DNA from 3 places in the Micromonospora chalcea genome. Region 2 is predicted to be linked to each of the others. Evidence: riboswitches for the same ligand, from Rfam matches in the RefSeq annotation. Region 2 holds a riboswitch; each other region holds the start of a gene.
The links. A riboswitch is a leader RNA that binds a small molecule or an ion and turns the genes downstream of it on or off. The one in region 2 is predicted to bind cobalamin.
Positions count from the first base shown of each region.

Region 1 (9,485 bases), 400 kb from region 2:
GCGGGATGCCGGTCACCTTCGCCGCGGGCCTGTCGGACGCCGCGGCGAAGGTGACCGGCGCGCCGAACGCGGCCCGCCGGACGGCGCGGCGCAGCGCGGCGAGGACGGCAGGACCGGCGAGGACTATCGCCACGGCGGTGGTGATCGCGCGGCCGGTGTCCCAGCCGAAGGTGGACGTGACGGCGGTGAACAGGGCGAGACGGTGCAGGTTCTCCAGTACGGGGGCACCGGCGACGTAGGACAGCTGGGTGTCCGCGCCGACGCTGAACGGCCAGAACCACAGGTTCATCAGCAGGCCGTAGCCGTAGGCGGCGAGCATCCCGTACCCGGCCAGGACGGCGACCTCGGCGCGGCCGCGCAGCCGGGCCGGAAGCAGGCCGGCGCCGAGGCCGATCCACGAGGCGCAGAGCATCTGGAACGGCAGCCACGGCCCGACGCCTGCGGTGAGCAGGGCGGAGGCGAACAGCGACGTGGCACCGAGCAGGAACCCGAACCCGGGTCCGAAGACCCGGCCGGCCAGGACGAGCAGGAAGAACACGGTCTCGATGCCCGCGGTCCCCGCACCCAGGGGGCGCAGGGCGGCGTTGACGGCGGCGAGTACGCCGAGCATCGCCAGGGCTTTGCTGTCGATGCCGCCGGAGGTGAGTTCGGCGAGGACGAGCGCCACGAGTACCGGCAGCATGACGATGAAGACCAGCGGCGCCTCGCCGGTGCGGGCGGTGCTCTCCGGGTGTGCGGGGACGAAGAACGGCCAGGTGAAGGTGGCCAGCGCGGCGGCCGAGGCGAGGGTCAGCACCACAGCGGTACGCGGGGCGACCCGCAGCACGCTCATGCCGGTGCCCTGGTCTCGTCGAGCGCGGCGGCGACCTGTTCCACTGTCAGCCAGGGGGCGGGGGCGAGGACCTTGGCCACCTGCGGCGCGAACGCCGGCGAGGCGAGCATGACCTCTGCGGTGGTGCCGTCGGAGACGATCTCCCCTTCGGCCATCACGATCACCCGGTCGGCGAGGGTGGCGACGAGTTCGACGTCGTGGGTGGCGACCACCACGGCTCGGCCGCTGCCGGCCAGCATCCGGGCGACGGCGGTGAACTGCCGCTTGGCATGGTAGTCCAGGCCGCGGGTCGGCTCGTCGAGCAGGACCACCGGCGGAGCGGCGGTGAGCTGCACGGCGAGTGCGAGGGCGAGCCGCTGTCCCTCGGACAGGTCCCGGGGGTGCCGGTCACCGGGCAGTCCGGGGACGAGCTGGTCCACCAGCGCCCGGCAGGTGCCGGCCGGCACGCCGGTCTCCCGGTCGGCCTGGGCGCACTCCGCGTCGACTGTCTCCAGGTAGAGCAGGTCACCGGAGTCCTGCGGGACGAGGCCGACGTGCCGGCGGGCCTGACCGGCCGGCAGGGCCTTCGGGTCGACGGTGCCCTTCGGCCCGGTCACGGCGACGGTGCCGCCGTGGCGTGGGCCGCTGCCCTGCACCGCCCAGAGCAGGCTGGACTTGCCGGATCCGTTGCGGCCCATCAACGCGACGACCCGGCCGGCGCGCAGATCGAGGTCGACGCCGGCCACCGCGACGGTGCCCGGATACCGTACGACGATCTTCCGCGCGGTCAGCGTGGGACCGGTGTCCGCGCCCGCCGGGACCGGCGGCGGCGCCACGCCGGCGAGCCGGTGCCGGAGGTCGGACGCCCGTCGGCGGGCGTCACGGACCGACAACGGCAGCGGTGTCCAGCCGGCGAGGCGACCCAGCTCGATCAGGGGTGGCGCGATGTCGATGTGGGCCAGCCCGGTCGCCGGCGTCCCGTCGTGGACATGGCCGTCGCCGGGCAGGTACAGCAGCCGGTCGGCGTACTGCAGGACGCGCTCCAGCCGGTGCTCGGCCAGCACCACTGTCACTCCGAGGTCGTGCACCAGCCGGGTGACGGTGGCGAGCACGTCCTCCGCGGCGGTGGGGTCCAGCGCGGAGGTGGGTTCGTCGAGCACCAGCACACGGGGGTGCGCCGTGAGCACCGCGCCGATGGCGACCCGCTGTTGCTGACCGCCGGACAGCGTCCGCAGGGGCCGGTCGCGCAGGTCGGCGATGCCGAGCAGGTCCAGCGTCTCCTCCACCCGCTTGCGCATCACCGCGGGTGGCAGGGCGAGCTGCTCCATCCCGTACGCCAGTTCCTCCTCGACGGTGTCGGTGACGAAGCCGGCCAACGGGTCCTGGCCGACCACGCCGACGACGTCGGCGAGATCGCGCGGCGGATGCGTGCGGGTGTCCCTGCCGTCGACGGTGACGGCGCCGTGCAGGGTGCCGCCGGTGAAGTGTGGGACGAGACCGTTGATCGCCCGCAGCAGCGTCGACTTTCCGGCACCGGTACGGCCCGCGACCAGGCAGAGTTCACCTTCCTCGACGCGAAACGTCACATCCCGCAACGGTGGCGGGCCGCCCTCGGCATAGTGGACGGTGACCCGGTCGAAAGTGATCATGGGCGGTCTCCCGGTATCGATGCCCTCGCGGCGCGCACTCCGTCTGCCGGCACGTCCGTGACGGGGATGGGCCGGTCCACCGCCGGCGGGCGTCCGGCACATACTGTCGGCGGTGGTGGCGGCGCCAGCCAGGCGGGTGCCGCCGCGACGCCGACGGCGAGAAGCATCAGCGGGGTCAGCTGGGGCCAGGTGAGCGGGCTGACCGGCGGGTAGAGCAGTTCCGGGTCCACCGAGCCGGCGAGCATGGTCAGTGCCGCGGCGGCCACCCCGCAGCCGGCCACGAGCAGCTCGGCCGGGCGCCAGCGGTCCGGTCGGTACCGGCTGCGGCGGACCCGGCGGCCGGCCAGCAGCATGCCGGTCACGGCGGCGGTCAGTCCGGCCAGGAGCATCGGCAGCCCCAGGTAGCCGGGTGCGGCGGTGTCGAGCAGCCCGTAGGTGCCGGCGCAGACGCCGACCAGCCCGCCGAGGACGAGCGCCCCGGTGACGGTTCGCTGCCCGGCGGGCACCGCCGCGGTGCGGCCGTAACCACGGGAGTCCATCGCGGCCGCGAGGGCCAGGGACCGGTCCAACGCGTCGGCCAGCACCGGCAGGGCGATCCCGCGCAGCGCCCTCATCCCGCGGGCGGACGCGCCGCGCAGCCGCCGGGCCCGGCGGACCCGTAGCACGCTCTCCACCAGCTGCGGGGCGACCGACAACGCGACCACGACGGCGGTGCCGATCGCGTACAGCGCTCCGGGTACGGCCTTGAGCAGCCGCTTCGGGTTGGCCAGGGCGTTCGCCGCACCGAGGCAGATCAGCATCGTCGCCAGCCGCAGCCCGTCGTAGAAGCCACCGAGGATCTGCTCGGCGGCGACCGGTCCGAACAGGCGGATGCCCGCCGCCCACGCGGGCAGCGGGATCTCCGGCAGCCGGACCAGGATGTGGTCGCCCTGGCCGCCGCCGAACACGATCCGGAACACCACCCGCATCGTGACGATCACCGCGCCGAGCCAGACGTACATGCGGAACGCCAACGCCCACGGCGCGTCGCCCCGGCGGCGCACCACCACCAGACCGGCGACGGCGACGAGCAGGGCCAGCGGCAGCGGATTCGTGGTGTGGCTGGCCGCGGTGGCCAGGCCGAGCGCCCACAGCCACCATGCGCCCGGGTGCAGCCCCCGGGGCAGCCACCACACCGGCCATCGGCCCGGCAGACGACGGGCGTCGGCCGGCCGCGACCCGGTGACCGTGACGTCAGTCATCCGGGTCGGCGGCACGGCGTCGTCGGGCCGCGACCAGCGCGCCGGTGGCGAGCAGGGCGAGCAGAAGCACCCCGGCGATCGTGCCCAGTGGCAGGCCGTCGTCGTCACGGGACGCGGCGACATCCGTCACCACCGGCTCGTCGGAGGAGCCCTGCGGTGCCGTGCCGGTGGCGGCGCCCGGCGTCGCCGTCAGGGTCGGCGTACCGGCCGTCGGTGACGTGCCGGCGGAGGTCGGCGGGCCGACGGAGACCGGCGGGCCGGAGGTGCCGCCCGGCCGGGTGGGCTCGCCGGGCCGGCCACCGGCGACCGGCGGCGGTGCGACGGTTCCTCCCGCCGGTGGTGGCGCCGCCGGCTCACCGCCCGTGGGCGGCGGCGGTGGTGGCGGTGGCGGTGGAGGGGCGGGGCGTTTCGGCACGACGCCGGGACGGGGCGCGTCGTCGGCGTTGCGGTTGAGGGAGAACGACCAGCCCTCGAAGCTACCGGCCGCCGGCTTGCGGTTGAGCACGCCCTTGTCGCTGTACGTCCAGCTGCCGCCGTTCGGGGCGTGCCAGTACGACCAGTAGGCGCTCGCAGGCGGGGTGTCGACGCACTTCTCCGTCGCGGCCGACGGCTTGCCGTCGATCCGGCAGATGAACCCCTCGCCCCAGCGCAGGGTTCCGGTGATCGGGAAGCCCGCGTTCTTGAGCGCCGCGAGGCCGGTGGCCTGGGTGCCCGGCGCGCACCGCACCACCGTCCCGCCGCCGAGTTCGTTGAAGTCCACCACGACTGTGACCCCGGAGGCGTCCGGGCAGTAGCCGGCCGACCCGGCGGCCACCGCAGGACTGCCCGGTCCGATCGTGGTGCAGGCGGTGACCAGGGCGACGGCCAGCGCGCCACGGGCGGCGCGGAGGCTCATCCCGCCCGCCGTCGGCCGAGCACGAGCAGTGTCACTCCGCCACCGATCAGCAGCAGCGCGATCAGCAGGTAGCTACCGATCGCCACGCCGGTCGTCGGCAGCCCGCCCGGCCCGGACGCGGCCGGGGTCGTGATCGGCGGCGCGGCGGTGGCCGGCGCCGCGGTCGTGGGCGCGGGTGTCGCCGGAGGGCTGGTCACGCTCGGCGTCGGGCCGGCGGTGCCGGTCGGTGGAGGCGACGTGGTGAGCGTGGGAGACGCGGAGGGCGTGGACGGCGCGGTGGGCGAGGCCGTGCCGGTCGGGGTGGGAGTCGACGTGGGCGGCGGGTCGAGGCCGATCCGGCCCAGCGGGACCTGGGCCAGCCCGAGCAGGGCCTGCGCGGTGGCCCGGCGCCACTGGTCCCGGTCGGTGTCGGTGATCCCGGCCGCCGCGGCAGCCGTGAATCCGTCGGTGTTGTAGGCGATCGCGCCGGCGTCGGCGGAGGCCGCGCCACCGTTGCCCGCGGTGAGCTGCAGCGCGGCCAGGGCCGTCGCCGCCCGGGCGGCCTCGTCGTCGCGGCCGGCGGCGGCGAGGGCCTGCCCGGCCAGGCCGGTGCTGTTGGAGTTCGCGCCGGTGGTCGGTCCCGAGCCGCCGAAGGAACCGTCGGCGTGCTGCTGGGTGACCAGCCAGTCGGCGCCCTTGCGGGCGGCGTCGCCGGCGCCCGTGGCGCCGTCCTCGGCCGCGGCCAGCAATGCCTGCACGGCCATCGCGGTCGAGTCGACGTCGAGGGTGGCGCCGGGCTGGTCGTCGCAGGACGGCGACGGCCCGTCGGCGGCGTCCGGGTAGAGCCGGAAGCCGCCCGCCGCGCACTGCTGCCGGATCAGGAAGTCCACCGGATCCTGTGGCAGGTCGCCGCTGCGGGCCAGGCCGAGCACGGCGAAGGACTGGTCGAAGGTGTTGCTGGCGTCCGGGCCGCTGTCGGCGGTGGTACGGCTGGTGATCCGTCCCCGCTGGTGCCCGGCGTCGGCCGTGGCGATCAGCGACAGGGTTTCCGCCCGCAGGTCGTAGCCGCCGAAGTCGGTGGGGTCCGCGTCGGCGGCGGCTGCGGCATAGAGCAGCTTGGCGGTGGCCCCGCCGTCGGTGAAGCCCTCGATGCCCCAGTCGTCGTAGCTGTTGTAGGACCGTACATGCTTTGCGACCTGCGCGGTTGCCGCCTGCCGGGTCTGCGCGTCGACGCCGGTGGCGGACAGCGCGACCAGACCGTCGATTGTCAGCCCCCAGTCCTCGGGGGTGAACGGTCCGGGCAGCGAACCGTTCTTGAACTCACCGGCCAGCCAGGACGCGGCGTCGCGGGCGGCGGTGACGTGGGCCGGGGCGGGTGCCGCGGCCACGGTGAGCGGGGCGCTGGTGATCGTGGCGAGAGTTGTCGCCGTGGCGATTCCGAGACCGATGGTGAGACGCCGGGACAGTGGCATCAGGGTGCCTTTCGCGGAGCGGTCGGTGAAAGCTCCGGGAAGCGCCCCGAGAAACGGACACCCCGCTCCGCGTGCTGCGGTGGGCGGGGTGGTCGGACCTCGGCGGCCCGGACTTCACCCTGTAGACCTCGACAGTGGAAGCCGCTCGTCCCGGGCGGGGCATTCCGGCTCGCGAAAGGGACTCTCGCTCACGGTTGCGGGTCAGCGCCGGCTTCGAACCGGCTTCCCCCCACACGGGACGTATGCAGTTGTGCCCGGCGCACCGGGTGCCGACACCGTACCGCCCGGGCGCGCGACGACGCCAGAGCAGCTGCCGGTACCCGGCGCGCCGCTGGTCACACCGTTCGCAGCCGGCGGGTCAGGGAGCGGCGATGCTCGGCGGGGCGCCGGCGCCGAAGGACCAGCCCTCGACGCTGCCCGGCGCGGGGTTGTAGCCGGTCGCCCCCGACGTGCTGTAGGACCAGGAGCCGCCGCTGGACGCATGCCAGTACGACCAGTACGCGGTGGCCGGCGGGGTGTTGACGCACGGCTCGGTCGCGGCGGTGGGCTTGCCGTTGATCCGGCAGACGAAGGCCAGGCCCCAGCGGGCGGTGCCGGTGACGGTGAAGCCGGCGGCCTGAAGCGCGGCCAGGCCGGTGGCCGGATCGCCCGGCGCACAGGCGACCTGGACGCCGCCGCCGAGCGCGGCGAAGTCGACGACCACAGTGACTCCCGAGGTGCCGGCGCAGGCGGCGGCGTGCGCCGACCGGGGCGCGGGTTCGACTGCGGTCAGCGCGACGCCGGCCACGACGGCGGCCAGCAGGCCGGCCATCCAGGTGCGGGCGGTGGGACGGTGACGGAACACGGGTCCTCCTGTGATCGGGTGAGCGGCGAGGCGGTTCACGGGCAGGCGAGCGCCGGTGCGCCGGGGTCGGCGCCGGCGGCGGACAGACGGGCGTACCCGATCCCGGTGAGACCGAGGACGGCCTGGGCGGTGGCCCGGGGCGCGGTGGCCGGGTCGAAGCCGCCACCGTCGAAGTCGACGGCGCCCCGGTCGGCGGGCGCCCCGGCGCAGCCGACCTGGAGTCCGGCGAGGAACGCCCGGGACCGCGCCCAGGCCGGCAGCCGGTGACCGTCGCGCAGGGCCTGCGCGGCGAGGCCGGTGCTGTTGGCGTTCGGTGTGCCGGCCGCGTTGGCGAAGCCGCCGTCGGCACGCTGAACGGACACCAGCCAGCGCAGCCCGGCGGCGGCGTCGGCCGGACGGTCCGCGGCGCGCAGCGCCTGCGTCACGAGCGCGGTGGCGTCCACGTCGGACGTGCAGACCGGTTGCGCGGGCAGCAGCGGGTAGCCGCCGTCCGGGCATCGGGTGCCGGCCAGCCAGGCGGCCGCCGCCGGAGGCGCCCCGGCCGCCGTACGGTCCAGCGCCAGCAGCGCGAAGGACTGGCTGAACGCGTTGCTGTAGTCGCCGTACGCGGACCGGTCGCTGAACCGGCCGGCCGGCGTCTGCAGCGAACGCAGCCGGGCGATCAGGTCCACCCCGCCGACGTCGGCCGGGTCGCCACCGCGCACCTGCACGGCGAGGGCGAGCTTGGCGGTCGCGCCCGCGTACGCCTCGGAGACGCCGTCGCCGAGGTAGCCGTCGCGGATGTCCGGCCGGGTGACCCAGGCCAGCGCGCCGGCGCCGTGGTCGTCGGCGACGCCGCCGGCGGCGAAGGCGAACACGGCGTCGAGGGTCAGCCCCTGGTCGGGGTAGGCGACACCGTCGAAGACCGCCTCGAAGCGTTCGCCGTCGACGAGTTGCCGGGCGAGCCAGCCGGCGGCGGCCTCCGGGCGGGTGAGGGCGGCGCGATCGGGGGCGGCGACGGCCGGTGTGGTGAGGGTGAGGGCGGCGAGTACGCCGCAGAGGAGCGCGAGCAGGCGGTGCCGGCTTCGGCGGACGACCATCGGAAGCGCCTTTCCGGCCCGGCGGTCGTCGAAAGCCCGGACGGCCGCAGTACGCGGGGGCGTCCGGGACTCCGACCCGTGGGCCACGACGGGTGGGGAGCGGTTGCACGCGTACGACGGGTATTCGGGCTCGCCGCCGCAGAGTTCTCTGGGCGGCCTACCGTTGCGGGCCAGCGCCGGATTTCGACCGGTCTTCCCCCGCACGTACACGCGGTGGTTGAGTTGTCGCGACAGTCTGCTGTGGCCGGTGCGCCGATGTCAATGCGCCAGGAACCGGCCACGTGCCGTGACGGCCGGCGGAATCGGCGGTTTCACACCCCGACGTCGAGAGGCCGTCGTCCCGGCGCGTCCGCGTGGAGCACGCCGGTGAAGGACGCCCGGTGAGGACCGGGCGTCCTTCACCGTGTGGTCACTGCCGGCGGGACCGGGAGCCGGTCAACGGCGGAACGGACCGGTGACGCAGTAGGTGATGCCGCCGGACGACGAGCCGGTCGTGCCGCGTTGCGAGGAGAAGTACAGCCGGTCCCCCGCCGGGGTGAACGCCGGCCCGGTGATCTCCGAACCGCTCTGTCCGGTGATCCGCAGGAAGACCGAGATCTTGTCGTCCGGCGTGATCATGCAGATCTCCATGTTGCCGCCGTCCTCGGCGACGTAGAGGTCACCTGCAGTGGACCCGGTGATGTTGTCGACGCCGGTCAGCGGAGGGGCGCCCGGACTGACCAGGTTGTCGTCGTAGGCGAGCTCGTACGTGCCGGCGGCCAGGTTGACCTGCCACACGCGGTTGTCGCCCTTCGTGGTGAACCAGACGGTGTCGTCCGCGTAGTGACAGCCCTCGCCACCGTTGAACGTCTTCGCGCCGGACACCTGCTGCCGGGTCGGGGTGGGCGAGCCGTCCGGGTCGGGCACCGTGGCCCAGGTGAACGTGCCGGAGGTGGCCGTACCGGCGCGGAGGACCTGGAGGGTTCCGGCGGACAGGTCGCCCCAGGTGGCCGGCACGAAGCGGTAGAACTTGCCGTCGGTCTCGTCCTCGGTCAGGTAGACGACCCGGCGGACCGGGTCGGCCGCGGCCGCCTCGTGCTTGAACCGGCCCATCGCGGGACGCGCCACCGCGGTCCCGCCGAGGGGGTACGTCTCGAAGACCCGGCCCAGGGACACCTCCTCGCAGGAGAGCCAGGTGTTCCACGGTGTCTTCCCACCGGCGCAGTTGTTGTTGGTGCCGGAGAGGATCCGCGACGCCCCGACCACGGCGCCGCTGGAGTTGAAGACGAGTCGCGAGGCGCCGCCACCCGCACCGGCCGACACCTCGGAGTTCGACACGTAGATCCAGCCGGTGCCGTTCGGGAACACGGCGCCGCCGTCCGGGGCGTCGTGCCAGGTGTACGACGTCCCCGGCACCGTCCGCCGGGACCGCGCGACGATCGAGCTGGTGAACCCGGCCGGCAACTGGATGCCGTTGGCGTCGGCTGCCTGAAGCCCACCGTAGGGCCCCGCCGCGTTCTGTGCCGGGGCTCCGTA
Region 1 covers NZ_CP118233.1:2,221,250-2,230,734, forward strand. The annotation lists gene PVK74_RS10040 (ECF transporter S component) at 1-832, opposite strand, end outside; gene PVK74_RS10045 (ABC transporter ATP-binding protein) at 829-2,460, opposite strand; gene PVK74_RS10050 (CbiQ family ECF transporter T component) at 2,457-3,701, opposite strand; gene PVK74_RS10055 (hypothetical protein) at 3,694-4,596, opposite strand; gene PVK74_RS10060 (prenyltransferase/squalene oxidase repeat-containing protein) at 4,593-6,047, opposite strand; cobalamin riboswitch at 6,184-6,299, opposite strand; gene PVK74_RS10065 (hypothetical protein) at 6,406-6,858, opposite strand; gene PVK74_RS10070 (peptidase) at 6,927-7,970, opposite strand; cobalamin riboswitch at 8,069-8,192, opposite strand; gene PVK74_RS10075 (alkaline phosphatase PhoX) at 8,406-9,485, opposite strand, start outside.
Region 1: it holds a riboswitch for cobalamin, as region 2 does, so the genes downstream of both, PVK74_RS10070 (peptidase) here and PVK74_RS08550 (acyl-CoA thioesterase) in region 2, are expected to answer to the same signal.

Region 2 (10,540 bases):
GCAACCTCGGCGCCGTCGAGCGGACGCTGCTGGTTCGCGGTCTCACCGCGCCCGCCGCGCACCTGGCCTGGACCGGGCTGACCGCCGCCGCGTTGTTCACGTTCGCCGCCGCGCCCGGTGGCCGGAGACTGGCGGCGTTCCTGCTCACCTTCGCCGCCGCCGTCACGCTGCACACCTGCTGGGACACGTTCGGCACGCAGCCCGCGTACGTGTTCATCGGCGCCGTGTCGCTGGGCTGGGTGCTGCTGCGCCTGCACCTGGACCGCGAGCGGCCCGCCGCCCCGCCCCGGGCGCCGGAGCGTGATCCTCACCAGCTCGCCGAGGTGGCGGGGTCGGAGCCCTCCTGATGCCGCCATCTCGGCGAGCTGGAGTCGAGCAAGCGTCAGCCGGCGGCCAGCCGGACACCGAGCGCGACGAAGGCGACAGCGCAGAGCCGGTCGACCCGCCGCGACCAGCGGCTGTCGCCCCAGCGGCGGGCGAACCGCCCGGCGCCCAAGCCGAGAGCCAGGTCCACGGTGAGCTGCACCGCGACGAACAGCGCGCCGAGCAGCACCAGCTGTGCCGCCACCGGGCCCGCGTCGGGCCGGACGAACTGCGGCAGGAACGCCACGCTGAACAGGATCATCTTCGGGTTGAGCAGGTTCGTGAGCAGCCCGCGCCGGAACGCCCGCCCGGCGCCGCCGCCGTCCGCCCCGTCCGCCGCGCCGCCGGGCCGGCCCGTGCCGCGCAGCGCCCGCAGGCCCAGCACGATCAGGTACGCCGCACCGGCCCACCGGATCGCGGTGAACAGCACCGGGGACGCGGCGATCACGGTGGCGAGTCCGGCCACCACGGCGGCGACGTGCACCGCCTCCCCGGCCGCGACCCCGAGCGCCGCCACCGCCCCGGCCCGCGCGCCGTACCGGGTGGCGTTGGCGAGCACGAACATCATGTCCGGCCCGGGGGTGAGCATGAGCACCACGATCGCGGCCAGGTATCCCGCGAGCGTGGCCGCCGACAGTCCGAGCACGCCTCAGCCCTCCTCGACGCCGTCGAGCAGCGCCCGGCGCAGCGCCAGCCGGTGTTCGCGCCGGATCTGCGCCTCCCGGTAGCGCCGCCGGTCACCGTCGGTGCCGGGCAGCAGCGGCGGCACCGGCCGGGGCTGGCCCTCGTCGTCCACGGCCACCATCACCAGGTGCGCGGTCGCCACGTCCACCGGCGGCACCGCGCGGTCCCAGCGGTCCGCGCTGACCTTCACGGCCACCTCCATCGAGCTGCGGCCGGCCCAGGTGATCCGGGCGTCCACGTGCACCACGTCACCGACGCGGACAGCGCGCAGGAAGGCCGTCTCGTCGATGGCGGCGGTGACAGCCGGTCCGTCGGAGTGGCGGGCGGCGACCACCCCGGCGACCGAGTCGATCAGGTTGAGGATCCGGCCGCCGTGCACCGTGCCCATCAGGTTGGTGTGGTGCTGGTCCATGATCTGCGACAGGGTCAGGTGCGACGCCGACGGTGGTCGGCCGGTGAGGGTGATGGCATCGGTCACGGTGCGGTTCCGTCCTCGCAGAAGCGGACCGCCGACCGGACGGGGGAGTTGCACGCCGAGGCACGCCGACGGCTCCCGCCCGGCGTGTCACCCGCCCGACCCACCCGCGAGGTCGACGGCAGCGCGCACCGGTGGTACGCGCGACGCGGGCAGGTCTTCGGACTCGCGGGCCCGACCGGGGTCGCCGGTCGCCTACCGGCCGTCGCTTCCCAGGCCGGTGGCCCAGTGCTGTTGACGGCTGTCGTTCCCACTCACCGCTGCGGGGCAGTCCCGGACTTCCACCGGGTTCCCTCTTACGACACCCGGCCGTCGCCGACCGGGTGAACCAGCGCTCCCGGCAGCCTAACCCAGCCCCGACCCGCCCTCGCCGCGACCCGCGTTCCGCCCTTCGGCGCCCTGCCCCCGGCCGTCCCACAGGCACGCAGGCTCCGGCACACCCGGTGCCGCCCCGCATGCGCAGTCCGCATGGCGGGACGTCTCTCCCGCTCATCAGGAAGCCGGGCGGACCCGCGTCAGCGGGCGACGGGTCAGGAGGCGCGGCGGCGTCGAAGCAGTAGCGCGGTCACGCCGGCTGCCGCCACCGCGGCGACCGCTCCGCCGACCAGGATTCCCACCGGTAGACCGCCGTCGTCGGCGCCCGTCGAGGCGTCGGCACTCGCCGGAGACGCGTCCGCGCCTGCCGCAGCGCCCGCCGAGACGTCCGCGGAGGCGGCCGGCGAGGGAGTGGCCGGTGACGGGGCGGCCGCCGGGGGAGCGGCCGGGTCGGCGACGGTGAAGCGGTACGAGCCCTGGACCGGGTGGCCGTCGCGGGAGACCACGCGGTAGGCGACGGTGTAGGTGCCGTTGGCCAGCGGCTCCTCGATCGTCACCGTGCCCGTCGCGCCGTCCACGGCGGGCGCGCTCGCGGGCACCTGACGGTCGGTGGCGTCGCGCAGCGTGATGGTGGTGAAGGCCGGGTTGAGCCGCTGCAGGAACCGCAGCGTCACCTGCGTCGGCGCGGTGGTGAGCCGGGCGTCGCGGGCCGGCGTGGCCTCCTGCAGCGAGTTGTGCGCCGCCGCGGGCGTGGCCGGGACCAGCAGCAGCGCCGCGGTGAACAGCGCGGCGAGGAGTGCGGAGACGGTACGGGTACGCATGACGCGCCTTCCTGGTCGTGGTCAGCGTCGTGGTCAGCCGAGCAGTTGCTGGCCGATCCAGCCGCCCTCGGGGCAGCCGGGCGGTACGGCGAACACGGCGGAGCCGATCGGGGTGGTCCACTCGTTGAGCAGGTCCCGTTCGGCCAGCCGCCGCTGGATGGGCAGGAACTGCCGGGCGATGTCGGCCTGGTACGCGGCGAAGACGAGCCCGCTGTCCGCGTGTCCCTCGGCGGTCGGCGCGCCGTCGTAGTTGTAGGGCCGGCGCAGGATCTTCTGCCGGTCGTCGGTGACGCGGGCCCGGGTCAGGTGCGAGAAGTCCGGGATCACGGTGAGCCCGTCCGGTCCGAGCGCGGCGAAGTCGGGCTCGTCGTGCTCCGCCTCGCCGGTCAGCGGCGCGCCGGTGTCGAGGCGCCGGCCCACCGCGAGTTCCCGGTCGGCGCGGCCGAGCAGGTCCCACGTCTCCAGGTTCATGCTGATCCGGCGCACCACCAGGGTGGTGGAGTCGCGCAGCCAGTCCGGCCCGTCGGTCACCCAGACGGCGGTGTCCGCCGACACGCCGGGCTTCGGGTTGGCGGTGCCGTCGAGCTGGCCGAACAGGTTGCGCTGGGTGCGTCCGGGCTCGGCGCCGGCGGCCCGGCGGAAGCCCTGCTGCACCCAGCGGACGGTGGCGAACGGGCGGCTGTCCTTGGTCAGGACCCGTTGGGCGTGCGCGACGGTGAGCGGGTCGTCGGCGCAGATCTGCAGCAGCAGGTCGCCGCCGGACCAGCGGGGCTGCAACCGGTCGATCCGGAACGCCGGCAGGTCGGCCACCGACGTGGGGCGGCGGTCGTCGAGCCCGGCGGCGGCGTAGAGCCCGGGGCCGAAGCCGAACGTGACTGTCAGCCGGGCCGGCAGCAGGCCCAGTTCCGGCTCGGTGTCGGCCAGCGCCGGGCGACCCTGGGTGAGTCGGGCGGCGTCGTCGGAAAGCAGTCGCAGCATCCGCCCGAGCGCGGCCCGGTTCGTGTCCGGGCGCAGCGTGAACGCGACGAACGCGGCGTGCGCCTGGGGCTCGGTGGTGACACCGGACTGGCGCGCGCCGTGGAACGGCTCGACAGCGCTGCCGACCTGGGCCACCGGGACGGCGTCGTCGGGGCGTACCCCGTGGGAACGGAGGGCGGCGAGGGCACCCGCGCCGGCCAGCGCGCCCCCGGCGGCCGCCGCGCCGCCGGTGAGCAGGCCGCGCCGGCTGACCCGGCGCGCGGGCGCGCCGGTTCCGGTCATGACGCGGGGCTCGCGCCGTGTCCGGGCGCGTACGTCTCCTGGGCGCCGGTGAACGGCTTGGCCACCGCGGTGAACGTCTGGGTGCGCCCGTCGGCGAAGGTGAGCGTGACGTCGAGCTGGTCGCCGGGGCGCACCGGGCGGGTCAGGTCCATCAGCATGAGATGGTCGCCGCCGGGCTCCAGCGCGGCCTGGGACCGGGCGGCGACCACGACGCCGCCCTGCTTCTGCCGCATCGCCATCTTCCCGTCGGTCATGGCCATCTCGTGGATCTCGGCCCGGGACACGTCGGTGGTCACCCCGGTGATCGTGACGTCGGCGTCGCCGTCGTTGACGAGCGTGGCGAACGCGGCGGTCATGCCCCTGTCGGCGGCCTTCACCCACGGGTCGCGGATCGTCAGCACGCCCGCTGCCGCGCTCGCCGGGGCCGAGGCGGGCGCCGACGCCGACGGCGCGGTTGTGGGCGTGGCGTCGGCGGAGCCGCAGGCGGCGACGGACGCGGCCAGGACGGCGGCGCCGATCAGGGCCGCCGTGCGTGGGAAGCGGCGGCTGGTGGTGCTGGGCATGCGGTCGTCCCCTCGAAGATCCGGTGTTCGTACCGTTGGTCGGGGCGGCGCCGCGGATAGTTCCGGCCCGGGGAGTCGGTCGCGTCACATGCCACCCGGGCTCACCGCGACCGGGGACCGGGGAGCGCCCGGAAGGCATAATGGTTCCGGGTGTCACGTGGCGCGCCGGGCGCGGCCGTGGCCGGAGAGGGCGCCCGGACGAGGGAGGCGGACGGTGACGGCGACGACCGGGGCGACCCGCAACACCCGGCAGCGCGCCGAGGTGCTGGCGCTGCTGCGGGAGCTGGACGGCTTCCACAGCGCGCAGCAGTTGCACCAGATGCTCGTGCAGCGGCAGGCGAAGGTGGGTCTGACCACCGTCTACCGGACGTTGCAGCTGCTCGTCGACAACGGCGAGATCGACTCGGCGCGGCTGCCCGGCGGCGAGCACCTCTACCGGCGGTGCAGCCAGAGCCGCCATCACCACCACCTGGTCTGCCGCCGCTGCGGCCGTGCGGTGGAGGTGGCCGGCCCGGCCGTGGAGCGATGGGCCGACCAGGTCGCCGCGCAGCACGGTTTCACCGACGTCGGGCACACCCTGGAGATCTTCGGCACCTGCGACCGCTGCGCCGCCTGAGCCACCGGCGCGGGCGGTGACCCGCCCGCGCCGGACCGCCGGTCAGCAGTTGCGCAGCGCCGGTGACTGGTTCAGCAACTGGCCGCGGCTGGAGGTGAACCGGCGGTACGCCTCGGAGCCGGCCGCGCCGGGGCGGAAGGCTGCCACCCGGTGGCAGTTCTGGAACGCCAGCGTGATCCCGAAGTGCCGCTCCAGCCCGGCGCGGATCGCGTCGCTGGCCATCGCGCGCAGCAGTTGCCCGCGCTCGGCGTCGCCGGGCGGCGGTACGACGTTGTCGGCGAACTCGGCGTCGGTCGCGGCCAGGTCGGCGGCGACCCGGCTGACCGTCTCCCAGGCGTACGGCAGGGAGTCGCGGACACAGGCGACGAACGCCTCCTCGTCGACGGGACCGGTCTCGGCGGCGTGCAGCAGGGCGGGCGGAACGGTGAGCGACATGGGTCCTCCGGCAGCTCTAACGAACACGGTTTCCATTACCATCTGAGCACACCATGTCACCGGACGACCGTCAAGGACCGGCGCACGCGAAACGGCGGACGGACCCGAAGGCCCGTCCGCCGTGGGACGTCGCGGAACGTGTCAGCGCAGGTGCGCCTCGATCGCCTCGATGACCCGGGGCCGCAGCTCGGCGGCGCGGATCACCGCGTCGACCGAGCCGACCTCGACCGCCCGCTGGATGCTGTGCACCCGGTCGAACTCGGCGGCCACCTCGCCCAGCTTCTCCGCCCGCACCGACCCGCGCAGCTCGTCCAGCTCCGCGCTGAGCGTGGCCCGCTCGGTACCGGTGGCGGACGCCACCCGGCCCTCCAGCTCGCGTACCCGGGAATCGGCCGCGGTGCGGGCGGCGACCTCACCGGCGAACACCACGGCGGCGGCCGGCGCGCCACCGAGCACCGAGGCGAACGACCCCTCGATCGCCAGCACCGTCATGTCCGGGTTGAGCGCCTTGGAGAAGACCACGAACGCGCCGCCGTGATAGCGCGAGATCACGCAGAACACGATCGGGCCGCGGAAGTTGACGATCGCCCGGCCGATCTCCGCGCCGTACTCCAGCTGGAGCTTGCGCATCGACTCGGGTGAGCCGTCGAAGCCGGACAGGTTCGCCAGCACGACCAGCGGCCGGTTGCCGCTGGCCGCGTTGATCGCCCGCGCGGCCTTCTTCGAGGAGCGCGGGAACAGCGTGCCCGCGGTGTAGGTGTCCGGGCCGTCGGTGGGCGGGAAGCCGTGCCGGGGCACCGACCGCGACTCGATGCCGAGCAGGCACACCGGGATGCCGCCCAGGTGCACGTCCTGCACCACAGCGGTCTCCGCGTCGGCCATGCCCGCCCACCGCTCCAGCACCGGATGGTCCTGGTCGGCGAGGGCCCGCATGACGGTACGGATGTCGAACGGCTTCTTGCGGTCCGGGTTCGCGGTGGCGGAGAAGATCTCGCCCACCGTGGCGAAGTCGCTGCCGGCCACCGCGTGCGGGTAGCCGCAGATGTCCCGGTCCACCGGGTCCATGGTGACGGCCCGGCGCGGCGCGTGCTCGCCCGGCACGACGTACGTGTGGTCGTAGTGCGCCATCAGCACGTCCCGCGCGCCCGGCAGGTCCGGCGCCCAGTACTGCGCCTGCCCGTTCGGGCCCATCACCCGGTCGTAGCCGCCGATGCCGAAGTTGTCCTCGGCGGACACGCCGCCGGAGAAGTCCAGCGACTGCTTGCCGGTGAGCACCATCGCCGAGTCGGGCGTCATGACCAGCACGCCCTTGGTGTGCATGAGCATCGTCGCCTCGGCGTTCCAGTACGGCTGGGCGCCGACGTTGATGCCCGCGACCACGATGTTGATCTCGCCGCCGTCCTGGGTGAACTCGACGATCCGCTTCAGCGCCGCGGCCACCCAGTCCATGTTCTCGGTGCCGGAGGTCATCGAGATCCGGGCGCCGGCGCTCAGCGCGTACCACTCCAGCGGCACGCCCATCCGCTGCGCCAGGTCCAGCGCGGCGATCACCCGCCGGCACTCCGGCTCGGACAGCGCGCCCAGCGACTTGGTCGGATCGCCGAGCAGCACCACCCGGGTCACGCCCTGCGGGTGGCGGGGCGTCGGCGTGGTGACCACGCCGGCCACGATCGCCGCGCTGTTGCGGCCCTTGGGCCGGTCCACCGGCACCAGCTGGTGGTCCGCGTCCAGGTCGTGCTCGACGAAGTCGCCCAGCAGCCCGGTCAGCTCGTACGGGTAGACGGTGTTGCGGCTGGCCGCCCGCAGCACCTTCAGCCGGTACTCGTCCAGCGGCTCGACCGGCTCGCTCGGCGGCTCACCCACGTCCAGCCGGGCGTGCCCGGTGACGTCGAAGGTGATCCGCACGCCGACCTTGGTCAGCTCGCCGGTACGGCGGTCGCGCTGGCGCGCGATGAACAGGATCTCCTCCAGCTCCGCGCCCACCGTGGTGGGGCGTACCCGGCCGGCGATCAGCTCCATCTCCTCGCGGGTCAGCTCGCTGGGCGGCCACACGTAGATGACGATCCGGTTGGTCGGGAACCGCGACTTCGACGGCCGCCGCGACTGCGCCCGGCGGATCGAGTCGATGCAGGCCGCCACCGTGTCCTCGGTGGTGGGCAGCGACACCAGGCGGCCGTCCTGCTCCCGCAGCCCGGTCAGGTCGCGTACCTGCGCGAACGCGACCAGCCGCTGGTCGGACGGGTTCTGCCGGGCCACCGCCTGGAACAGGTAGACCTCCTCGTCCAGCGACGGCAGGCGGGTCAGGTCGAACTCGCGCAGCCGCTCCAGCTGCATCCGCTGCGCGATGTGCGGGTGCAGGCCGCGGATCAGGCGCTCCTCGGCCATCCCGTTTTCGCCGGGCCGGAACGTGAAGTGGTGGTGCATCACCGCGCCGCCGCGCCCGGCGACGGTGGTGGTGATCCGGCGTACCGCCGCCGGCAGCGGGTGCGCGTTCAGCACGTCGAGCAGCGCGGCGGCGGTGGCGTCGAAGTCCTCGGGCTGGTTCTCCCAGGACAGGTAGACGTCCGCGTCGACGGCGTCGCGGTCGCCGGCCACCTCGGCCAGTCCGCGCAGCGCGTCGCCGAGCGCGTCGAACCGCACCGCCGCCGACACGACGCTCGAACCGTCCCGCCCGGCCACCACGAACGTGCAGCCACCGGTGGCCCGGGTGGTGACCTCGGTGAGCGCCTTGTTGCCGTAGTAGCGGCGGGTCAGCACCTCCAGCATCGTCGCGTTGTCCAGGTCGTCGCGGACCAGGCGCTGGCCGAGCAGCCGGACCAGCGGCTCGGTGCTGCGTACCATCTCGGCGACCCGGTCGGCGCGGTCCGGCGCGTCCGGGTGCGTGTCGAGGTGCCGCAGGTGCGCGCGGACCCGCGCGTAGACCCGGGCCCGGTTGCGGCGCAGCAGCGGCTGGGCGAACCAGGCGAACACCACGCCCCGCGCCAGGTCGGCGACGACCGGGAAGCGGACCTGGGTGGCCGCGACGAGACGCTCCAGGGTGAGGCCGGCGGGCTCGCGCAGCGCCTCGTCCGGCGGCGGCTCGCGCAGCCACGAGCGCAGCAGCGCGGCGATCACCGTGGCGTCCGCGGCGGCCCGCTGCAGGGCCAGGAAGATCCGGAAGACCGCGGCCTCCAGCTCGGGGGAGCGGTCCAGCTCGGTGACACCGTAGTGGGCGAGCGCCTTGGCGAGGCGGGCCCGGAACGAGTCCGGGGAACCGGCCCGCTCGACGTCGAGGCTCTGCAGGTAGGTGTGGAAGTACTCGCGGGCGCTGTGCACGTGCCCGGCCGGCCCGTCGTCGCCGGGACGGTTGCGGCTCAGCTCGGCCAGGTCGGCGAAGACGCCGACCAGTTCCAGCTCCTCGGCCAGCGGCCGGTGCCCGGCCTCGGTGGCCGCCCGGCGCGCGTCCAGGTAGTCGTCGAGCACCCGGCGCTCGTCGTGCGGGTCGACGTCGTAGCCGAGCAGCAGCGCGCACAGGTCCTCCTGGCCGCGCTCGGCCCGGGACCGCGCCGGCACGTCCGCCGCAGGCGCCGGCAGGTCCAGCTCGACAGCGGGACCGGCCGGGCCGTCGGCGGCCTCGGCGCCTTCCTCGACGAGCGGCTCCAGACGCAGCAGCGGCGCACCCGCCTCCACCTGGGTGCCGACCTGAACCGACGACTCCTTGAGGCGGGCCCGGAACGGCGCGCGCAGCACCGTCTCCATCTTCATCGCCTCCAGCACCAGCACCGGCGCGCCGGCCTCGACCTCCGCGCCGACCGCAAGTGGCGTGGCGACCACGAGCGCCGGCATGGGGGAGCGCACCACGCCGCCCTCGTCGCGGCTGATCCGGTGCGTCACGCCGTCGACCTCGACCAGGTGCACCGGGCCGTGGGTGTCGGTGAGCAGGCGGAACCGGGCGCCGTTGACGGCGATCTGGCCGGTGTGCCGGTCGAAGCGGTCCAGCTCGACGTCGGCAGTGCGCACGTCGCCACCGGCCTCGACACCGACCCGGAACCGGTGCGCGCCGACCCGGGCCACCCGCATCCGGTAGGTCACGCCGCGCAGCTTCAGGTCCAGTGGCCGGCCGCTGCGGTGCTGCACCTGCGGGCGTCCACCCGCCGCTGTGGACAGCAACCGCTGCCGCTCGGCGGTCTCGTCCTCCTCGTACGCCTCGATCGCGGCGGCGGCGAGCGCGACGGCGGAGTGCCGGTGCGCGACCAGGCGGCCCTCGCCGCGTACCCGGTCGATCCAGCCGGTGTCCGCGCTGGCGTCGATCACCTCGGGCTGGTCGAGCAGGTCGAGCACGAAGCTCTTGTTCGTCGCGCCGCCGGCGATGACCACTGTGGTGTTCGCCATCGCCCGGCGCAGTCGGCCCAGCGCCTCGTCCCGGTCCCGGCCGTACGCGATGATCTTGGCGATCATGGAGTCGAAGTCGGCCGGGATGGTGTCGCCCTCGCTGACTCCGGTGTCGACCCGGATGCCCGGCCCGGCGGGCAGGTCCAGCCGGGTGATCCGGCCGGGGGAGGGCGCGAAGTCGCGGTCCGGGTCCTCGGCGTTGAGCCGCGCCTCGATCGCGTGCCCGCGCTCGACCGGCGGCTCGCCGGTGAGCCGGCCGCCACCGGCCACGTGCAACTGCGCCTTGACCAGGTCGAACCCGGTGGTCGCCTCGGTGATCGGGTGCTCGACCTGAAGGCGCGTGTTGACCTCCAGGAAGGCGAACAGCCGGTCGCCCGGGTGGTAGAGGAACTCGACAGTGGCCGCGCCCCGGTAGCCGACCGCCACCGCCAGGCGCTCCGCCGAGGCCTTCAGCTCCGCCGCCTGCTCCGGGGCGAGCACCGGCGACGCGGACTCCTCGATCACCTTCTGGTTGCGCCGCTGCACCGAGCAGTCCCGTACCCCGAGCGCCCACGCGGTGCCCTGGCCGTCGGCGATCACCTGCACCTCGACGTGCCGGGCGCCGGTGACCAGGCGCTCCAGGAACACCACGCCGCTG
Region 2 covers NZ_CP118233.1:1,823,293-1,833,832, reverse strand. The annotation lists gene PVK74_RS08560 (PrsW family glutamic-type intramembrane protease) at 1-347, shown strand, start outside; gene PVK74_RS08555 (LysE family translocator) at 383-1,009, opposite strand; gene PVK74_RS08550 (acyl-CoA thioesterase) at 1,013-1,525, opposite strand; cobalamin riboswitch at 1,657-1,870, opposite strand; gene PVK74_RS08545 (copper resistance CopC family protein) at 2,053-2,658, opposite strand; gene PVK74_RS08540 (Dyp-type peroxidase) at 2,692-3,918, opposite strand; gene PVK74_RS08535 (copper chaperone PCu(A)C) at 3,915-4,481, opposite strand; gene PVK74_RS08530 (Fur family transcriptional regulator) at 4,696-5,097, shown strand; gene PVK74_RS08525 (SCO5389 family protein) at 5,140-5,532, opposite strand; gene PVK74_RS08520 (ATP-binding protein) at 5,674-10,540, opposite strand, start outside.

Region 3 (10,540 bases), 410 kb from region 2:
TCGGTCGGCTCGGGGTCGGCACCCTGGTAGTTGCCGCCGAACCGCACCGTCACCGAGGCGCCGGTCGGCAGCGTGGATCCCGCCGGCGGACGGAGCATGGTCATCGGATACATCTCGCCGCTGCCCAGCGTGTATCCGTCCGGCAGCCGGTCGAGGCCCATGGTGATCGTCTGACCGTTCGCCTGCCGGAACCGCAGCCACCAGTCGGTGACGGGAGCGCCCAGGTTGGTGACGGTGAGCTCGGCCCAGAAGCCGCTGGACCACTCCCGGGTGATGGTGTAGTCCACCGTGCACGCCGTCGCGGCGTAGGCCGGCCGCAGCGCCATCGTCATGGCCCCGCCGACGACGACCGCGGCTGCTGTAGCCAGCGCGCAGATCCTGCGTCGCATCATGCCCCCGTAACATCGACATACATCACTTCATGCAGCCTCGGCGCTCCGGGCACGGCCTGTCAAGGGCTGAACCGGGCCCGGGCCGGGCGGAACGGCGCGGCGTTCCGCCCGGCCGGCGGCTCAGCGTCCGCGCAGCTCGGCCGCGGCGGCGACCAGGTGCTGGAGGGACGCCTCGACCTCGGGATAGCCGCGCGTCTTGAGGCCGCAGTCGGGGTTCACCCACAGCCGCTCGGCCGGCACCGCGGCCACGGCCCGGCGCAGCGCGCCGACGACCTCGTCGTGGGACGGCACCCGGGGTGAGTGGATGTCCCAGACGCCGGGCCCCACACCCCGGCGGTATCCGATCGCGGCGAGGTCGTCGAGGACCTCCATCCGGGAGCGGGATGCCTCGATGCTCGTGACGTCGGCGTCGAGGGCGTCGATGGCCGTGATCACCTCCCCAAACTCCGAGTAGCACAGGTGGGTGTGGATCTGGGTGTCGTCGGCGACTCCGCAGGTGGCCAGGCGGAACGCCCCGACTGCCCAGTCCAGGTACGCCTTCTGGTCCGCCCTGCGCAGTGGCAGCGTCTCACGCAGCGCCGGCTCGTCGACCTGGATGACCCGGATACCGGCTGCCTCGAGATCACGGCACTCGTCGCGCAGGGCGAGCGCGACCTGGTCCGCAGTGTCTGCCAGTGGCTGGTCGCTGCGGACGAACGACCAGGCCAGGATCGTGACCGGGCCGGTGAGCATGCCCTTGACCGGCCGGTCGGTCAGCGACTGCGCGTAGGTGGACCAGTTGACGGTCATCGGCGCCCTGCGTGCCACGTCGCCGTAGATGACGGGCGGACGCACGCATCGGGAGCCGTAGGACTGGACCCAGCCGTGTTCGGTGGCGGCGAACCCGTCCAGCTGCTCGCCGAAGTACTGGACCATGTCGTTTCGTTCCGGCTCGCCGTGCACGAGCACGTCCAGGCCCAGCCGCTCCTGGAGCCGGACGACGTGCTCGACCTCGGCGCGCATCCGCTGCGTGTAGGCGGCGTCGTCGAGACGCCCGGCCCGGTGCTCGGCACGCGCACGGCGCAGCTCGTCGGTCTGCGGGAACGATCCGATGGTCGTGGTCGGCAGGGGCGGCAGGTTCAGCCGGGCCTGCTGTGCCGCCGCACGCTCCGGGTACGCGCCGCGCTGCCGATCCGTGGCGCGCAGCGCCGCGAGCCGACCGCGTACGGTGTCGTCGCGCCAGGCGGCAGGGGTGGGCGGCAGCGGCTCGGGCAGGGACGTGGTGCCGTTGCGCAGCGCGCGGCCGAGCCGGACGACCTCATCGACCTTCTGCCGGGCGAAGGCGAGCCGCTGACGCAGCGCCGGGTCGAGAGCGGTCTCGGCGGACAGGTCCTCCGGCACGTGCAGCAGCGAGCACGAGGTGGACACGGCGACGTGGTCGGCGAGGGCGGTGACGGCGGCACCGGCCGCCACGGCGGCCCGCAGGTCGGTACGCCAGACGTTGCGGCCGTCGACGAGGCCGGCCACGATCGTCTTGCCGCGCAGTGGTCCCGCACCGGCCAGCCGCCGCAGGTTGCCGGGCCCGGCCACCAGATCCACGCCGACCGCTTCGACCGACGTGTCGAGCAGGGCGGGCAGCGCGTCACCGAGCTCGCCGAAATAGGTGGCGACGGAGATCGCCGGCCGCTGTTCCACCGCGCCGAGCCGGGTGTACGCCTCCCGCAGCGCGTCGATCTCGGCGGCGCTCCGGTCGGCGACGTAGGCGGGTTCGTCCAGCTGCACCCATCGCACGCCCGCCGCGGCAAGGGATCGCAGGATGCCGGCGTACACGTCGACCAGGTCGGTCAGCCGGTCGAACGGTTCGCCGCGGGCCTCGGTGGGCTTGGCCAGCAGCAGGAATGTCGCCGGCCCGACCAGCACCGGCCGGCTGTCGATTCCCAGCTCGCGGGCCTCGCGGTACTCGCGCAGCGCCTTGTCGGGATTCGGCGCGAAGGTGGTGTCGGAGCCGATCTCGGGAACCAGATAGTGGTAGTTGGTGTCGAACCACTTCGTCAGTTCGAGCGCCGGCTCGGCATCGACGCCCCGGGCCATGGCGAAATAGGTGCCGAGGTCGCCGAGGCCGAGACGGGCGAACCGGCGCGGGATCGCGCCGACGGCGACGGCCGTGTCCAGCACGTGGTCGTAGTAGGAGAACGTGTTGGACGGGATCGCGTCCAGGCGCGCGTCGCGTAGCGTCCGCCACACCTTCGCCCGTAGCGCGGCAGAGGTCGCCGCCAACTCCTCGGCGTCGATCCGGCCCGCCCAGTAGGCCTCGACGGCCCTCTTGAGTTGCCGGTTGCCCCCGATACGCGGATAGCCCAGCACGGTGCTCTGACCGAATGCGGTACTCATGGAGATCCCTTCCCTCGAAGCACACGAGGCCGATCGAGGCGGGGAGGGAAGGGGTACAGACGGCGTACCGGCTTCCGCACCGGCCGTCCCGAGCGACCGTCGGCGGCGCACACCGGACGGTGCGCGCGGTGCGGGCAGGTCTTCGGACTCGCGGGCGCGACCGGATCCACCCGGTCACCTACTGGCCGTCGCTTCCCAGACCTCACGGTCCAGTGCTTCGATGACGGCTGTCGTTCCCACTCACCGCTGCGGGGCAGTCCCGGACTCACACCGGGTTCCCTCTTACGACGCCGCACCCTTCACGGGCACGGCGAACCAGCACCGTTGTCCATCGTATGGGGCGGTGAGCCGACGTGGTCGGCGCGTCCGTCCTGCGGGACGGCGAGCCGTCGCGGCGGGTGGCGGGAGCGACTCGCGGTCGGCCCCCGCCCCCCGTCGCAGGGCCGGTCAGCCCTTACGCCACTTCTGGCCGGCCGTGCCCGTGCAGTCCCAGAGCTGGAGCCTCGCGCCGTCGTTGCCGTTCCGGTCCTTGATGTCGACGCACTTGTCGGCCTGAAGGTTGACCAGGTCTCCGGCCGAGTTCAGGGTGAACTGCTGGGCGCCGGTGCCGTTGCAGGTGTAGAGCTGCACCACCGCCCCGTTGGCGGTGGACCCGGCGTCGACGTCCATGCACTTGTTGTTCTGGCTCTTCAGCGCCGTGCCGCTGAACGTCCACTTCTGCGCGTTGGTGTTGTTGCAGTTCCACATCTGCAGCGGCGCGCGGTCGACGAAGTTGGAGCTCGGCACGTCGATGCACTTGTTGTTCCAGTTGCTGACCACGGGCACCCCGGTGGCCGGGTTGCCGCCCCCACCGCCGGTGAACGGGCTGAGGATCAGTCCGGCCGAACGGGGGTCGCCGTCGTGCACCAGTGACTCGAATCCGCCGACGTCGTCGAAGGCGAACGCGTACGCCCGGCCGTCGGTCATGTGGGCGTGGATCAGGCGGGCGTACTGGTTGGTGGGGTTGCTGCGGTAGAAGTCGGCGGCGTTCGTGCTGGGCTGGGTGTCGATGGTGCCGAGCGTGCCTCGGTTGAGGGCCGCGCAGAGCGTACGCGAGATCGGGCCGACCACCTGGTCGTTCGGCGCGGGCAGGTCGCCGTCGCATCCCCAGACGCTGGCCGAGGAGGGCCGGTTGAAGGAGGCGACCACCTGGCCGCTGCCGTTTGTGAAGGTCATGGTGTTGCCCGAGGTGCGGCCGTAGTACCGGATGGCCGGCTGGTCGGCGAAGGGCGCCACGGTCAGCGTCTTCGTGGTGTACGCGTTCCACGCGGAGGCGATGTAGGAGTCCAGATAGGTGGTGCTCAGCAGGCCGGCCCCGGCCGCCTTCCCCGGAGCCAGGACGCGCAGCACGGTCCCGTCTGAGCGGGTGTGGACGGTGTTGGCCCAGCCCGGCTGCGCCCGGATGCCGTCGATGACCGCGTTGCGTCCGTTGGCCACCACGTCGCCGGTGCGCTTGGTGACGCCGTTGGCGCCGGTCACCGTGACCGCGTGCGGGATCGCGAACATGTCGACCTGGGAGCTGTTGAGCCACAGCCCGGAGTCGTTGTAGGTGAACTCGCTCCAGTCGAAGAGGATGTCGCGGTTCGCGTCACCGGCCGCCCAGGGCGCGGGCTGCACCAGCCCGTCCGGGGTGAGGAAGAACTTCAGCTTCTGCCCGAGGGCGAAGTAGGCCCGGCCGGAGAAGCCCCGGGGGAACTGGATCGTGGTGCTACCGCCGTTGCCGGGGCCCGGTATGGAGACGTCCGGCGCGGGCGACGGCGGGATCTGCCCGCCGCTCCACGGCACGAAGGCGCCACCGGCGGTGACGTAGCCGAGCCGGCCGGAGGACAGCTGGACGCCGATGACGTAGAGGTAGACCGGGTCGGTGCGACCGGTGGTGTTGGTGACGGTGACGGGTAGCAACGCCGGTCCGACCGCGTGGGCGGGCGTGGCGACGACGGTGCCCGCGAGCCCGGCGAGCAGTGCGGACGCGGCGGCGAGCAGCTTTCTTCGAAGACGCATGGCGACACCTCGCTGGAGACAGGGACGGGAGAGCGCTCTCTCAGCAGGGTCCAATTGTTAATTTTGTTTGTCAATAGGCGATCACCGATGGACGCGAGACCGTCACGGGCGGGGCACCCGCCGTGCGGCGGTCGGGTCCGGCGGGACGACGTGCTTGGCGGTCTCGTTGGCGGCGACGTTGACCAGGGTGACCGCGGCGAGGGCCGCCAGCACCACCGGCGGGAGCGCGGCGAGTCCGAGTGGCCCGGACAGTGGGCTGAAGGGCAGCGCGACGGTGACCGTGATGAGCAACAGTCCGGTGCCGGCGAGCGCGGCGGAGGGGCGGCTGCGCAGGAAACTCCGATTGGAGCGCAGCACCAGCAGCGCGATGATCTCGGTGGCGGTGAACTGGACGAACCAGGCGGCGCGGAAGACGTCGGTCGACACGTGCCACCACCAGCGCAGGGCGCCGAGTACGAGGAGGTCCACGGCGATGCTGATCGAGCCGTACACCAGCATGAACCTGCGGATGGTCCGGACGTCGACGGTACGCGGATGCTGGATCTGCTCGGCATCGGCGTAGTCGGTGGACAGGGTGGTGTAGGGGATGTCGGAGAGGAAGTTGAGCAGCAGGACCTGACGGGGCAGCAGCGGCAGGAAGGGCAGCAGGAGCGCGGCGATGCTCATGCTGACGACGTTGCCGAAGGACGCGCTGGTGTTGACCCGGATGTACTTCAAGGTGTTGGTGAACGTGCGGCGGCCGAGGCGGATGCCGTCGGCGATCACGTCGAGGTTCTTGTCGAGCAGCACGATCGCCGCGGCCTGTTTGGCGACGTCGACAGCGGTGTCGACGGAGATGCCGACGTCGGCGGCGTGCAGCGCGGGAGCGTCGTTGATGCCGTCGCCGAGAAACCCGACGACGTCGCCGCGTTGGCGCAGCGCGGTCAGGATGCGTTCCTTCTGCAGCGGGTCCACCTCGGCGAACACGGTGACGTCGGCGATCCGCTCCGGCAACTGGTCGTCGGGGCAGGCGGCGAGGTCGGCGCCGACGAGCGGTTCGCCGGCGAGGTCGACGCTGGCGGCGACGTGCCGGGCGGCGTGCCGGTTGTCGCCGGTGACCAGTCGGACCGTGACGCCCATGTCAGCGAGCCGGCGGATGGCGGCGGCGGCGTCTGCGCGGGGTGGGTCCTGGAAGGCGAGCAGCCCGACCAGCGTCATCTCCCGTTCGTCGGCGACGGCGACGGCGGTGACGCCGGGCATGGCTCGCACGGCGAGGCCCAGCACCCGGTCGCCCTGGTCGCTGAGCGCGGCGAACCGTCGCAGGACCCGCTCGCGTACCTCGTCCAGCGGTACCGTGCCCGCGGCGGTGCGTGCGGTGGCGCAGACGTCGAGCACCGCGCGTAGCGCACCCTTGGTGACCAGGATCGGTTCGTCTCCGTCGCGCACCAGCAGGGACAGGCGCTGGCGGGTGAAGTCGTAGGGCGCCTCGGCGATGCGGGTGCCCGGGTCGGCGGGTGGTTGCCCCCTCATGATCGCCGTGTCGACAGGGTTGGGGAATCCACGCTGGAGGCCGGCGTTGAGCCTCGCGAGCCGGGCCACCTCGGCGTCCGGCTCACCGTCGACCGAGAGGCAGCCGGTGAGGGTGACCGTGCCGGCGGTGAGGGTGCCGGTCTTGTCGGTCAGCAGCACGGTCATGGCGCCGAAGTCCTCGATGACCTCGAGGCGCTTGACGATGACCCGGTGCGCGGCCATCGCACGGGCGCCGGCGGAGAGGCTGACCGCGACGATCGCCGGCAGCATCTGCGGGGTCAGCCCGACGGCGAGGGCGAGCGAGAACAGCAGGGAGTCGATGACCGGTCGGTGCAGCAGCAGGTTGGCGACGAAGATGCCGACCAGCAGCACCACCATGATCCGCACGAGCAGCAGCCCGAAGCGGGTCAGCCCGCGCTGGAAGCCGGTGCTGGCGGGGCGGGAGGCGACCCGGCGGGACACCGCTCCGAAGGTGCTGTCGCGGCCGGTGCGCATCACCACCGCGCGCGCGGTGCCACTGGCCACGTGCGTACCCATCCACAGCGCGTTGCCGCGCGCGGTCAGCTCCGCGTCCGGCGGCGACGGGTCGTCCGACTTGGGTACGGGGAACGACTCGCCGGTAAGCACCGCCTGGTCGACCTGCAGACGTTCCGCCTCAACGATCCGGCAGTCCGCCGGGACGACGTCCCCGGCGCGCAGCACCACGAGGTCGCCGACGACGACCTCCTCGACCGGTACGGACACCTCACGCCCGTCGCGGATCACCTCGGTGTCCACCCGGACCCGGGCCTGCAACGCGTCGACGGCCCGCCCGGCGGCGTGTTCCTGCCAGAAGCCGAGGCCACCGCTGGCCGCGACGATGGCCAGGATGATCGTGCCGTCGATCAGATCCCCGACGGCCATCGACAGCAGGGTCGCGGCAATCAGGATCAGGATGATCGGGCTGGTGAACTGCGACAGCAGGAGCCGCCAGCCCCGCCTGGCGCCCGCGTCGACCCGGTTGGGCCCGTGCTCGCGCAGCAGGGCGGCGGCGCGTTCACCGGTGAGCCCGGCCGTGGAGGCTCCGACGGCGGCCACGGCCTGCGGCAGCGGCCCGGCCCAGAACGCCGCGCGCCCGTCGTCTGCTCGCCCCACTGCGCACTCCGCGGTCGCCGGCCACCCCCACGAGTGACGCTACCGATCCGCCCCACCGCGCGCGGGTGATTGGCCTGCCCGCTCACCGTCGGCCGGTTCGCGCCGTGCCCTCTGCCACGCCCGCAGCGCCACGCCGACGCCGATCAGGGCCAGCAGCGCCCACTCCCCGATGCCCAGTTCCCGTTCCAGATAGCGGTAGGAGGCGGCGCCCAGGTAGCCCAGCAGCGCCACGGCCGTCGCCCACACCAGGCCGCCGGCCAGGTTCGCCCGCAGGAACACCGGCCACCGCATCCCACCGGCGCCGGCGATCATGGGAACCACGGCGCGCAGCACCGCCACCCAGCGTCCGATGAGCACCGCCCACGCCCCGCGGCGGGCGACCAGGCGGCGGGCCCGCGCGATGTCGAGGCGCCGGCGCAGCACTCGCGGGGCGCGGGCGAGCACACCCGCGCCGTACCGGCGGCCGAGGGCGTACCCGGCCTGGTCACCGAGGCAGGCCCCGGCCGCCCCGGCGGCCACCACCGCCCACAGCGGCAGCGCGCCACCGTGGGCCACCAGCCCGCCGATCAGGATCGCTGTCTCACCCGGTACGACCAGCCCGAGCAGCGTCGAGGACTCCAGGGCCGGCAGGACGATCACCAGGGTCAGGACGAGCAGCGGCGGCAGCCCCACGAGCACCGCCAGGATCCTGTCCACCCGATGATTGTCGCCCCGGAGAGTGGCCGGTGAGAGAGAAGCGCCTCCCGCGGGCGGACGAACCGTAGGGTTCGGGTCGACGGCAGGGACGGTGCCGGACGAGGGGCGGCCGAGGACCGGTGGGAGCGCGTACGCATCGCCCGTCGCCGGCGTTGCTGGTCAGCCTGACCGTCTCGGCGTGCCTTCTGGCGGCGCTCAGCGCGGCCGTACGCAGCCACCGGGTGCCTCGCTGGGAGCAGGACCTGTTCACCCTGCTCAACCACCTTCCGGCCGGGCTGACCCCGGTCCTGGTCCTGGTCATGCAGCTCGGCTCGTACCCGGCGGTGTTCGTCGCCGCCGCAGCAGCCGTCATCGCACGCCGCATCGGCGCCGCGTGGACTCTCCTGCTGGCCGGGAATCTGGCGTACTGGCTCGCGGCAGCCGTCAAGGCCGCGGTCGCCCGGCAGCGGCCCGCGGCGCTGTTCACCGACGTGGTCCTGCGCGAGACGATCACCGGACGCCTCGGGTACCCGTCGGGACACGTCGCGGTCGCCACCGCCCTGGCGCTCGTCGCCGCGCGGGCCGGCGGCCCCCGGTGGCGCCGCGCCGCCTGGGTGGTGATCGGGCTGGTCGCCGTCGCGCGGATCCACGTCGGAGCGCATCTGCCGATCGATGTGGCCGGCGGTGTCCTCGTCGGCTGGCTCGCGGTGTGTCTGGCCCGACTCGTGGTCGGCGAGGTCGGGCCGCAACGGTCGGTGCCCGCACTGCGGGCGACGCTGCGGCGGCGTGGGATCGAGGTGGCATGGTTGGCGCCGATCCACGGCGACGCCCGTGGCTCGCAGCCGTGGCAGGCGGTCACCACCGGCGGTCGGCGACTGTTCGTCAAGGTGACCGGTGGCGAGCAACGCGACGCGGACTGGGTCTACAAGCTCTACCGGCGGATGCGCTACCGCCACGTGGCCGACGCGCCGCCGTACCTGAGCGCACGGCAGCAGAGCGAACACGAGACCTGTCTGACCCTGCTCGCCGCGCGTGCCGGCGTGCGGATACCGGCCGTCGTCACGACCGCCGCCGCGCCCGGCGGCGACGCCGTGCTGGTGCAGGAGTTCATCGACGCCGCCCCGCTGGACGCCGTCGTCGGGCCGGTCCCGCTTGCCGCCGTACGCGACGCCTGGGACCAGGTGGCGCGTCTGCACCGGGTGGGCATCGCGCACCGGGACCTGCGGGCCGCGAATGTGCTCGTCGGCCGGGACCACGTCTACCTGGTGGACCTGGGCTTCGGCGCCGACGACGCCTCGGCCGAGCAGCGGGCCCGCGACGTCGTCGAGCTGATGGTCGCCCTGGCCGGCCGGGTCGACCCGGCCGGCGTGGTCGATGCGGCGATCGACCGCCTGGGTGTCGCGGCGGTCGCGGACAGCGTGCCGTTCCTGCAACCCGCGGTGCTGTCCCGCGCCGGCCGGACCGCCCTGCGCGCCCGGCCCGGCATGCTCGACAGCCTTCACCAGGAGATCCTGCGACGCAGCCCGGACCGCGACCGCCCGGCGGCGAAGGTGGTCCGGATCAGCCGCCGCACCGTCCTGGAGCTGCTGGTCCTGGGGTTGGTCGTGCACCTGCTGCTCCCCCAGCTCGGCGAGATCCGCACCGCCCTGGGTCTGATCGTGCACGCCAACCCGGTAGCGGTCGCCGCGACGCTGCTCGGCTCCGCCCTGACCTACCTGCTCAGCGGTCTCGTGCTCCGGTTGGCCACGGCCGGCCGGGTCCCGCTGGGCGAGGCCACCCTGGTGCAGGTGGCCGCGTCGTTCGCCAACCGGCTGGCGCCCGGCAGCCTCGGCGGCGCCGCGCTCAGCCTGCGTTACCTGCACCAGAAGGGACTCGTCGCCGCTGACGCGGGCACCGCCGTGGCCGTCTCCCGCGCCGCCGGCGTGGTGTCCGTCGTGCTGCTGCTGCCGGTGCTGCTGCCGTTCGCACGCCAGCCCGCCCGCATCCTCACCCACGACGCGGCCAGGGCACTGCCGCTGCTACTGGGCGCCCTGGCCGTGCTGCTGGTCCTCGCCGGCGTGCTCGCCGTACCCCGGGTCCGGCGGCGTGGACGCGCCGCGGCCGGCCAGGTCGTGACCGCGCTGCGCGAACTGCGCCACCAGCACGGGCTGCGGTGGCTCGTCGTCGCGTCGACGGCGCTCACCCTCACCTATGGCCTCTGTCTCTACGTCGCGCTGATCGCCGCCGGCCCGGTCCCGCTGGCCCACCTGCCCCCGGTGATCCTGGTCTGCCTCGTCGGCGAGGGTGTCTCGTCCGCCGCGCCCACCCCCGGCGGGCTCGGCGCCACCGAAGCCGCGCTCGTCTCCGGTCTGCTGCTCTACGGAGTGCCACTGGACGCCGCCGTCGCGGGCACCCTGATCTACCGTCTCGCGACGTTCTGG
Region 3 covers NZ_CP118233.1:2,232,274-2,242,813, forward strand. The annotation lists gene PVK74_RS10080 (Ig-like domain-containing protein) at 1-392, opposite strand, end outside; gene metE (5-methyltetrahydropteroyltriglutamate--homocysteine S-methyltransferase) at 513-2,762, opposite strand; cobalamin riboswitch at 2,879-3,097, opposite strand; gene PVK74_RS10090 (beta-1,3-glucanase family protein) at 3,210-4,802, opposite strand; gene mgtA (magnesium-translocating P-type ATPase) at 4,905-7,445, opposite strand; gene PVK74_RS10100 (DedA family protein) at 7,485-8,141, opposite strand; gene PVK74_RS10105 (lysylphosphatidylglycerol synthase domain-containing protein) at 8,261-10,540, shown strand, end outside.
Region 3: it holds a riboswitch for cobalamin, as region 2 does, so the genes downstream of both, metE (5-methyltetrahydropteroyltriglutamate--homocysteine S-methyltransferase) here and PVK74_RS08550 (acyl-CoA thioesterase) in region 2, are expected to answer to the same signal.